3 linked regions of the Sporomusa sphaeroides DSM 2875 genome follow. The protein of the gene in region 2 interacts with the protein of the main gene of each other region in a pairwise test. Links are inferred from orthologs where the notes say so. Each region holds a gene or a part of one and is shown on either strand. Other genes may lie near its edges. The genes, in order: SPSPH_RS10900, ftsZ and SPSPH_RS09920.

Region 1 (2,844 bases), 510 kb from region 2 along the record:
TGGCATCCAGCCGCAAAGAGGCCACTGTTGCCCGAATTTCTTTTACTTTTTCCTCTTTTGCAGGAATATCATCAAACGAAGCAAAGGCTGCAGATACGGAGGCCTGTCCAATCTCTGCCAGATTTTGCACAATATAGGCGGCCATTGAATCGTCAGCCACTACATAACACTCTTCGCCGGCCATAATAATATCGCCCAGCACTTCCCGCTTGATTCCCAGCCCTGTTAATGCCCCTAGTACATCGCGATGCGTCAGGCGGCTGTAACGGCTATCCCACTTTATTACAATTACGGCCAGCGCAAAATCCAGTGAACTGGCATAATCGAGAAAATCGGAATCGACAAAAGCCACTTTCACCCGTTCAGCGCCTGCATATCCGCCCCAGGCTTCCAGTGTCAGCCGCTCATAGTGGGCAGTTATTGTTTCAGCAATACTTTGCCCATAAGGATCAAGGATTTCGCTTACTTTATATTTGCGGTTTTTGAGCGTTGCCTCAGCTAAGTCCAGGAGTTTTGCCGCCAGCTCGGCATCGCCTGACGACCGGTAATACCGTAAAATTTTGTCCCGTTCGCTCATTACCGTCTCCCCATCTCACGGGAACGGTTAGTGGCAGCCACCACTGCATCAATGAGCGCGGCACGCACACCATTTTGTTCTAATACATGAACCCCGGTAATGGCAGTACCTCCGGGAGAAGTCACCATATCACGCAGTTTAGCCGGATGTTCGCCGGTTTCCAGCACCATCTTGGCAGCGCCCATAAGTGTCTGGGCAGCAAGCAGCACTGCCGTTTGACGGGAAAAACCGACACGAACCCCGGCATCTGTCAGTGCATCAATCAGAACAAACGCGTAAGCCGGACCGCTGCCGGACAGGCCGGTAACAGCATCCATAGTATCTTCAGTGACAGTGACCACTTTACCCACAGCGCCAAATATTTGAGCAACAGGCTCACTTACTGTGGTTGTTACATATTTCCCCAGCGCCATAGCAGACATGCCTGCCCCTACGGCAACCGGGGTATTGGGCATAACACGGATTATTGGCACACCGGGCATTTTCCCCTGAAAGGCGGCAATCGTTATTCCAGCCGCTACAGATACTACCACAGTGCTTTTGGCTACCACCGGTGCGATACTTTCAATAACACTGCTGATTACTTGCGGTTTAACTGTTAAAAATAATATATCTGACTGTTTAGCTATTTCCTGGCTATCATGAGTAGTTGACACCATAAAAGTGCTACGCAGATAATCCAGACGTTCCTTGGAAACATCACTTACTGTTAATTGGGACGGTGTTACTAACCGGGCCTCTAATATGCCGCGAATAAGCGCTTCCGCCATTGCACCGCCGCCAATAAAACCGACTTGTTTATTTGTTAGCATAATTCCTCCGTCTGGTAATCGACTTATTTGTTAACCCATGGCATAAGTGTCCGGTCACCGGCATCTTCCCGCGGGCTGTAAGCTACATCAACATTAGTGGGCGCACAAAGAAATATATTATTGCCGACTCTTTGGATCTGCCCATTGAGGGCGTAGGTTGTGCCGCTGATGAAATCAATCATCCGTTTGGAAATTTCAGGGTCTGTATTCTCGAGATTGACAACCACCGGCTTGCGGCCTTTGAGATAATCGGCAATATGCTGCGCGTCATCGAAAGAAAAGGGCTCAACCACCATAACCTTGACTTGTTTGCTTTGCTGCTGATTCTGTGAAGTCATTGGCAGTGATACCACATTGCTGCTATTTTTTTGTTTGGTTTTAACATCTGTCTCTTCTAATTTTGGGCGTTCGTCTTCTTGGTCGGCTGTTTCAAACAGACCCAAGCTTCCCCAAACTTTTTCCATGAACTTCATAACTTTCTCTCTCCTCCTTAATATTGACGAGAACCAAATATTCCAGTGCCGATACGTACCAAGTTTGCTCCTTCTTCGACAGCTACCATATAGTCGTTTGTCATACCCATAGATAACCATTTAATGTCGGTATTGGTCAGGTTTAATGCCTTTAATTCACTGAATAGCTGATAAAATTCTTTAAATACCGGACGTACTGTTTCGGCGTTTTCAGTGTAAGGCGCGATGGTCATAAGTCCGCACAATCTCACATGTTCAAGCTGGCTGATTTGTTTGGCCAGTACCAGGGCTTGTCCCAACTCTATGCCAAACTTACTTTCCTCATCAGCAACATTGACTTGTAACAGCACATCCTGGCGCTTACCCAGTTTGCCGGCAGTTTTATCAATCTCAATGGCCAGACGCTGGCTGTCAACTGAGTGAATAAGAGCTGCCAGTGGCACAGCCTGGCGCACCTTGTTTGTTTGCAAATGCCCGATGAGATGCCACTCGACCTGCTTGCCTGCGGCCTGAATATCAGGATGTTTGGCTAGCATTTCCTGAACCCGGTTTTCCCCCACTGCCGTTATGCCGGCGGCAATTGCTTCCAGCATGGCCGAGACGCTATGATTTTTGGTAACAGCTACGAGTTTTACTTTGGTTGTATCAATATTCCGTTTTATTTCAGCAATATTCTGCGCTATAGACATGGCAAATCCTCCATTCTAATAATTTATTCGCCCACGAACAAAATTTTCCTTTAAATATTACTTATATTATTCTATATTTCTCATAAAAAAAATCGCCGTCAGGCAAAGCCGAACGGCGATTTTCCGCTACTAAGGTTTTACGGTTTCTTTATACACCTGTTTACCGTCTTTTAACTCAATGATTACTGCACTTCTGATTGCGTCATGGGTAGAAGTAAAATTCATGTCACCGCTCACACTCTTAAAGCCTTGTGTTGCAGCCAGTGCCTCACGAATTTTTGCTCCTTCGGTAC
Region 2 (3,082 bases):
TATGCCAAGCCATCCTCAGTCCTCACACTAATACCGTCCGGTCTAAAACCAAGCAGCATATTTTTTCCACCGACAGATTGACAAGGAATAACTTCCACTCTTGCCAGCCAAGCTGCATCCTGACATTCGTGAAGATTTGACAACCAGGCCGCCGGACTGGTAGAAGTTAAATAACCGGCTGCCTGTGAGCCTAGCAACTGAATTGCCGACTGCCAGCATAGCAGGACTACCGGCTTGTTCCCCAGCAGTGAATATAAGTTATTCCCGGTATCCAGCATGCCGGTGACATCTTTGTTCTGTCCATTATATTCAATCCGCACTTGATAGAAATTTCGCCGGCGAATCATTTTCCCCATCAGTCTTCTGGCAATAAGCGTAACAAGCATGACGGCTATGACACTGCCTGCAGCTAAGCTGCTCCAGGACATATCAAGATAATTGCCTGCCTGCTGGGGTGCTTCTGTTTGAATAAAGTATAGCCAACCTAAGGTAGCTCCGCCCAAAATGAAGGAGACAATAAAGAAGGCACCGACAAGGACCAATGTTGTCCTGACCGTCCTGTAACCAAAAGCCAGCAAGACAAGCACTACAGACATCAGCAACTTTCCCGGAATACTGTACAATACCGCCAGCTCCGGAAAAATTCCACTCAAAGCATAAACTCCCCCAAAGAGGGCGGCCGGCAACAGGCGTTTCCAGCTATAAGAAATGCCTGCCGCATGCGCTGTTAAGACCAGAATAACGCTATTCATGATACAATTAACAATCAATACTACATCAGCATAAATATACACTGGACATACCTTCCCGGCTGGAATTTTATAAGCTGTAACACTCTACACTATATGCGCTGAACCTAATTGCTATTCCAATTATAACAAGCAGCTAAGTAAAAGAGTGTCTGTTTTTGCCAGAAATTAACTGCAAAAACAGACACAAAAAACCCGGCTCAGATTGAGCCGGGTTTAATTTTCCTACTATCTTTTTAGCGACGCATCCAGGCGGGGATATCTAAGTCCCGCCCTTTAAATGGTTCAATAACCGGAGTTCCTTCTTTTCCTTCACTGTGTTTCAGGAGTGGCTTAGGATCAAAACCGGTAGCAATAACAGTTACCCGTACTTGATCTTCAAACATCTCATCAATGGTAGCACCGAAGATAATGGTAGCTTCCGGATCAGCAGCTTTGGCAATAATATCGGCAGCTTCATTGACTTCAAACAGTGTAGTATTGGGACCGCCGGTGAAGTTGAGCAATACACCTTTAGCACCATCAATCGACATCTCTAACAGCGGGCTTCTGATAGCTGCTTCAACAGCCGCAATGGACCTGTTGTCGCCTGTGCCAAAACCAATACCCATGAGTGCTGAACCAGCGTCACTCATAATCGTCTTAACATCGGCAAAGTCAAGATTAATTAACGCAGGCACAGCAATCAGATCAGAAATTCCTTGTACACCCTGCCGCAGCACGTCATCAACAATTTTGAAAGCATCCATAATAGAAGTTCGTTTATCAACTACCTGGAGCAAACGGTCATTAGGAATGGTAATTAACGTATCTACTTTTTCCTTAAGCTTGGCAATTCCCCGTTCGGCTTGGAGTTGACGTTTACGTCCTTCAAAAGTAAATGGTTTGGTAACAACCCCAACCGTTAAAGCTCCGACCTCTTTGGCACATTCGGCTACCACCGGCGCTGCGCCAGTACCCGTACCACCACCCATGCCGGCGGTAATAAACACCATATCGGAACCTTTAAGAACCTTAATGATATCCTCGCGGCTTTCTTGCGCCGCTTTTTCACCAATATCCGGATTAGCGCCTGCCCCTAAACCTTTTGTTAACTTTTCCCCGATCTGAATCCGATAAGCGGCTTCAGAACCAATGAGCGCCTGAGCATCGGTATTAACAGTAATAAATTCCACGCCCTGCAATCCGGCACCAATCATGCGATTAACCGCATTATTGCCGCCACCGCCTACACCGATAACTTTTATAGAAGCAAACTGGTCTAAGTCCATGTCAAATTCCAACATTACAAAGTTTTCCTCCCTTAACATCTATCAAATTTTCAATAGTTTCTTTGCTTTATCAATAAATACACCCCACGCGCTCTGACCAGCCTCCGGCTCGTTTGCAACAATCCGTGTACCATGGCTTATAATGCCATAACACACAGTATTGGACGGATGTACATATTCAGCAGCCAGCCGGTCTGGTTTCACCACTTCGGTATCAAGCTGAAAAACTTTAGCTACACAAGCTGCCATACTAGGCGTCGCCCCTGAACCACCAGTCAAATAAATACGTTCAAAGGTCTGTTCTGAGCCAGGCAGATACTTGTCCATTAACGGCTTAAGATAATCGTACATCAAAGTAACAATTTCATCTACTCTGCTTTCAATAATATCATATAAAAAGTCAAAGTGAACATGTTTGTCAGTCGTTCCATAATCATTGCAATCAAGCACTATTCCCTGGTTACGCAAATCAGGAGACAGCCGGGAATAGTAGCGTTTGATTTCCTCCGCGTGGGCTTGGCTGACGCCTATTCCCTGCATTAAATCACTAGTTATGTAATCACCGCCTAACGGTAACGAAGCCGAGTAACAAAGGTTGCCACCGACATAAATAACAAGTTCAGAAGTACCGGCACCCATATCGATAAAGATAAAGTTGCCTGGCCGCGCCGGCAGCTCATTTTTCATAGTTTCGGCTGCGATAACACTGCCAGCGACAATACCATTCAACTGGATTCCCTTCCCGGCAAGTGCCTCTCGGAGCTCCTGGATAATGGCTTGAGGAGCTGATATGATATGGGCTTCTACTTCTAAGGCGGTCCCTGGCAGGACTGCCGATTCTTTGGCAGGAAACACATGCAAAATGTCGGCATCATCCTGGGCAACCGAAAACATGGCCGCTTTGCAGGCACGCTCAACATCCAAACGGGTTACCGTTCCAGGTGTTGACGGCGCAACGCTGCCAATACTATTTTGCGTAACAAGTGTTGAACCACTGAGCCCCAAATAAACACCACCGGCAGCTTGGGTGTCAGCCGCCATAATAACACAATCTACTGCTTG
Region 3 (2,916 bases), 320 kb from region 2 along the record:
ATTCAAAAATAGTAAAAGCATTGCTTTGGGAAATAGCAATCAAATTATGGGCAGCCTGCCTTGGTGTTACCGGCGGAATATCCACACCAAAGCTGCCTAGCATTTCATTGGTAATATCCTGATATACCGCCTGTCCCCTATCGATTTCCGGCAGGGACCGCAAGGACATACCGGTACTTAACGCTGCCAGCGTAATGGCTGAATGGCGGCGTTTGCGCCTTGCCACCAGTTCAAAATAATCTGGCAGATACAGATTAGCCGATGTGGCCGTAAGCCCGTCTTCAACCAGTTCTTTCATAAAATTATTATCGGTAATGATTTTTGACAACTCAGGTCCGGGAAAGGCCTGTATGTGACGCCCCATGATTTTGGCAGTATTCAGACCGGTAAGGATGGCCGCCTGCCCTGTTGCACTTTGTGGTAATCCCTCCACCCCCAGGGTAGTGTCAATGGGTACCATAGCACAATCAGACACCAGGACCGCTCCCAGCTCCTCTGTCAATGCCCCGCCAAACCCGGAGGCAATACTGTGCAAGCCAAAACGCACCAGGGGGTTAATGGCCGGGTCATGCCTGCCTAAACCAATGCCATCAATGAATATGAATAATACCCTCATATCTGGAAACCGCCTTTATTACCTATATACTCCGCAACACGCCACCCCTGGAAAAACGGTAAGCCGGATGAGAATGACTGGATACAGCATAAGAAAGAAGAAGGGGTATCCCTTCCTCTCATTAATGCAATTCTTTTTCTTTGTCGGCCGGGTTCTGCTCAGCCTCGTTCCTGACTGCCTGCTGCTCCCGCAAGTGATTGGCCAGAAACTCCACATCATCCATAAATTTTTCAAGTTTTGTCCACTTTTCTCCAGCCAGACTCAGCGGATTGTCATAAATACTTTTGATATAGCTCTCAAATTCTTTTTTAGTCAACGGCTCCGTTTCGGGTGTGCGAACCATAGTGAATTCGCCGCAGCTTTCCAGACGGGCTGTTTCTATGATGCTCAAGTCGGACATATCAAGACCCTTTTTATGCAGTTCCTGCCGCAGATCATCGTAATTAAAGTTCGTTTTCGTAAAGTTTTCTTTAAGAATACGTCCATCTTTAATCAACGTCACCGGTGTGCCCTCAAACCATTTTCGCAAGGTTTTATTCTTTAAAGCCAGATATCCCATTAATTGCTGTAACAGCAGCAATGCTACCAAGACCAAAATCCCTGCTCCTAAGGTAGGAGCTTGGTCCATAGTCCCGGCAACAATAATATCGCCAATGCCAACCATAATGATAAAATCATAGGGCGACAGCTGGCCTACAGTACGGTTGCCCATCAACCTGACAACAACTAATGCTACCGAACATAATACGATGAAGCGCAATAAAACCGGCCCCAATGAACCGCTGTCGAACACGGTATCACTCCTTTTCTGTCTGTATTATTAACATGACTTCCAAGTGTTATACCGCACATACTGTGTAAGCCTTATTTATCTTCTTTTATTAGCTCAAGGAGCTCCAGATAATCTTGCTCTAACCGTAAAAATTCATCCGCAATATTTAAAGCTGTCAACACGGCGATTTTAGTGGGCGACAGTCTTAGGTTGGCTTTAGCCGTTTTTTTCATGCGTTCATCCAGCATAGCTGCCAAACGCAAAATTCGCTCCGGCTCAATATTGCCTTTCAATGCATAGCTTTCGCCGTATATTTCAACAGTTACCTTACTTTTTTTTTCTGACATAATCCACCTGAAGTTAAATATTTACTGCAGAATATACTTCTACCAGCCAAAAACTAATTCCTGCTAAAAAAAAGAAAAAGGCGGGATAACCCGCCTTAAATTCACATTATTCCTTAAATACATTTCCTATTTGGGACACACACCGGACTATTCCCGGAGTTTAGCTGCAAAAGTGCTTTCAAGCGCAGCAACAATATTTTTATAATATTCATCGATCTCGATATCTGTCAGTGTCCGGTCGTTGGCCTGGAAAGTAAGTGAAAATGCCAGGCTGCGGAACCCTTTGGTCACTTGTTGGCCGGTATAAACATCAAACAATTGAACAGCAGTAAGCAAGGAACCGCCGTTTGTGATAATGGCAGCTGTTACCTCACAGGCGGGGATATGTTCAGGTAAAACAACAGCCAGGTCGCGGGTGATTGCCGGAAACTTGGGCAAGGACTGATAATCCGGTTTTATTGTGGCATGCTTGATCAATGCTGCAATATGCAATTCAAATACATAGACTTTTTTTGTTATTGCGTAAGCATCTAAAACAGCCGGATGAACTTCACCAATCATTCCCAGAACATCGCCATCTTTTTGAATGACTGCAGTTTTTCCAGGGTGCAGTGATGGATTTTGGCCTATTGCTACAGAATAACCGGCAATTGCCAGTCCTTCCAGGATCGCTTCGACAGCACCTTTGGCATCAAAGAAATCGACATTATCTCTTCCCTGATTCCAGGCCATCGCCTGGCGTTTGCCAAGCATAGCTCCACACAGCATCAGCGGTTCCTGTGGCAGATCACTAAGCGGCAGGGTTTCCGGGCAGTATACGGCTCCGACTTCATATATTTTCAAATCTTCATTCTTGCGGGAAAGATTGCGGACAATGGTATCCATTACGCCGCCCAGCAAAGTTGTACGCAAAATCGGGAAATCATCGGTAATAGGGTTTAAAACCTCAATAGCCTGGCGCAGCCGGCTGTCGGCAGGAATATTTAGTTTATCAAAGGTATCCGGATGAGAAAAGCTCAGGGAAACAATTTCCGAAAAACCACTGCCTGTCAGGACGGCCTTCACTTTGTCGACAAGGTTCTGCGAATAATTCTGTTTGCCTTGCAACATACTGCCTGCCGGTGTCGTGGACGGCACATTGTGATAGCCATAAATCCTGGCAATTTCCTCACAAATATCGG

What was found.
Region 1: the proteins of ftsZ (region 2) and SPSPH_RS10900 interact in binary tests that used the Bacillus subtilis proteins (3 or more experiments, as listed by UniProt). The link is inferred for Sporomusa sphaeroides DSM 2875 from one-to-one orthologs.
Region 3: the proteins of ftsZ (region 2) and SPSPH_RS09920 interact in binary tests that used the Bacillus subtilis proteins (3 or more experiments, as listed by UniProt). The link is inferred for Sporomusa sphaeroides DSM 2875 from one-to-one orthologs.

Annotation. Positions count from the first base shown.
Region 1 is NZ_CP146991.1:2,327,262-2,330,105, forward strand. What follows is about bases 138-2,820. They hold SPSPH_RS10900 (cell division protein SepF), read right to left. Parts: upstream 1,863-2,820; coding sequence 1,413-1,862; downstream 138-1,412. Other genes in these bases: SPSPH_RS10890 (RNA-binding protein), read right to left, coding at 138-577; proC (pyrroline-5-carboxylate reductase), read right to left, coding at 577-1,389; SPSPH_RS10905 (YggS family pyridoxal phosphate-dependent enzyme), read right to left, coding at 1,880-2,551; SPSPH_RS10910 (ABC transporter substrate-binding protein), read right to left, coding at 2,681-2,820. In the rest of the region: more of SPSPH_RS10890, read right to left, coding at 1-137; more of SPSPH_RS10910, read right to left, coding at 2,821-2,844. UniProt on the Bacillus subtilis protein: Cell division protein that is part of the divisome complex and is recruited early to the Z-ring. Probably stimulates Z-ring formation, perhaps through the cross-linking of FtsZ protofilaments. Its function overlaps with FtsA.
Region 2 is NZ_CP146991.1:1,820,978-1,824,059, reverse strand. What follows is about bases 11-2,931. They hold ftsZ (cell division protein FtsZ), read right to left. Parts: upstream 2,036-2,931; coding sequence 986-2,035; downstream 11-985. Other genes in these bases: ftsA (cell division protein FtsA), read right to left, coding at 2,063-2,931; SPSPH_RS08180 (sigma-E processing peptidase SpoIIGA), read right to left, coding at 11-794. In the rest of the region: more of SPSPH_RS08180, read right to left, coding at 1-10; more of ftsA, read right to left, coding at 2,932-3,082. UniProt on the Bacillus subtilis protein: Essential cell division protein that forms a contractile ring structure (Z ring) at the future cell division site. The regulation of the ring assembly controls the timing and the location of cell division.
Region 3 is NZ_CP146991.1:2,145,022-2,147,937, reverse strand. The notes cover bases 109-2,863. They hold SPSPH_RS09920 (cell division protein ZapA), read right to left. Parts: upstream 1,736-2,863; coding sequence 1,481-1,735; downstream 109-1,480. Other genes in these bases: pheT (phenylalanine--tRNA ligase subunit beta), read right to left, coding at 1,883-2,863; SPSPH_RS09925 (DUF421 domain-containing protein), read right to left, coding at 738-1,409; SPSPH_RS09930 (alkaline phosphatase family protein), read right to left, coding at 109-616. Outside these bases: more of SPSPH_RS09930, read right to left, coding at 1-108; more of pheT, read right to left, coding at 2,864-2,916. UniProt on the Bacillus subtilis protein: Activator of cell division through the inhibition of FtsZ GTPase activity, therefore promoting FtsZ assembly into bundles of protofilaments necessary for the formation of the division Z ring.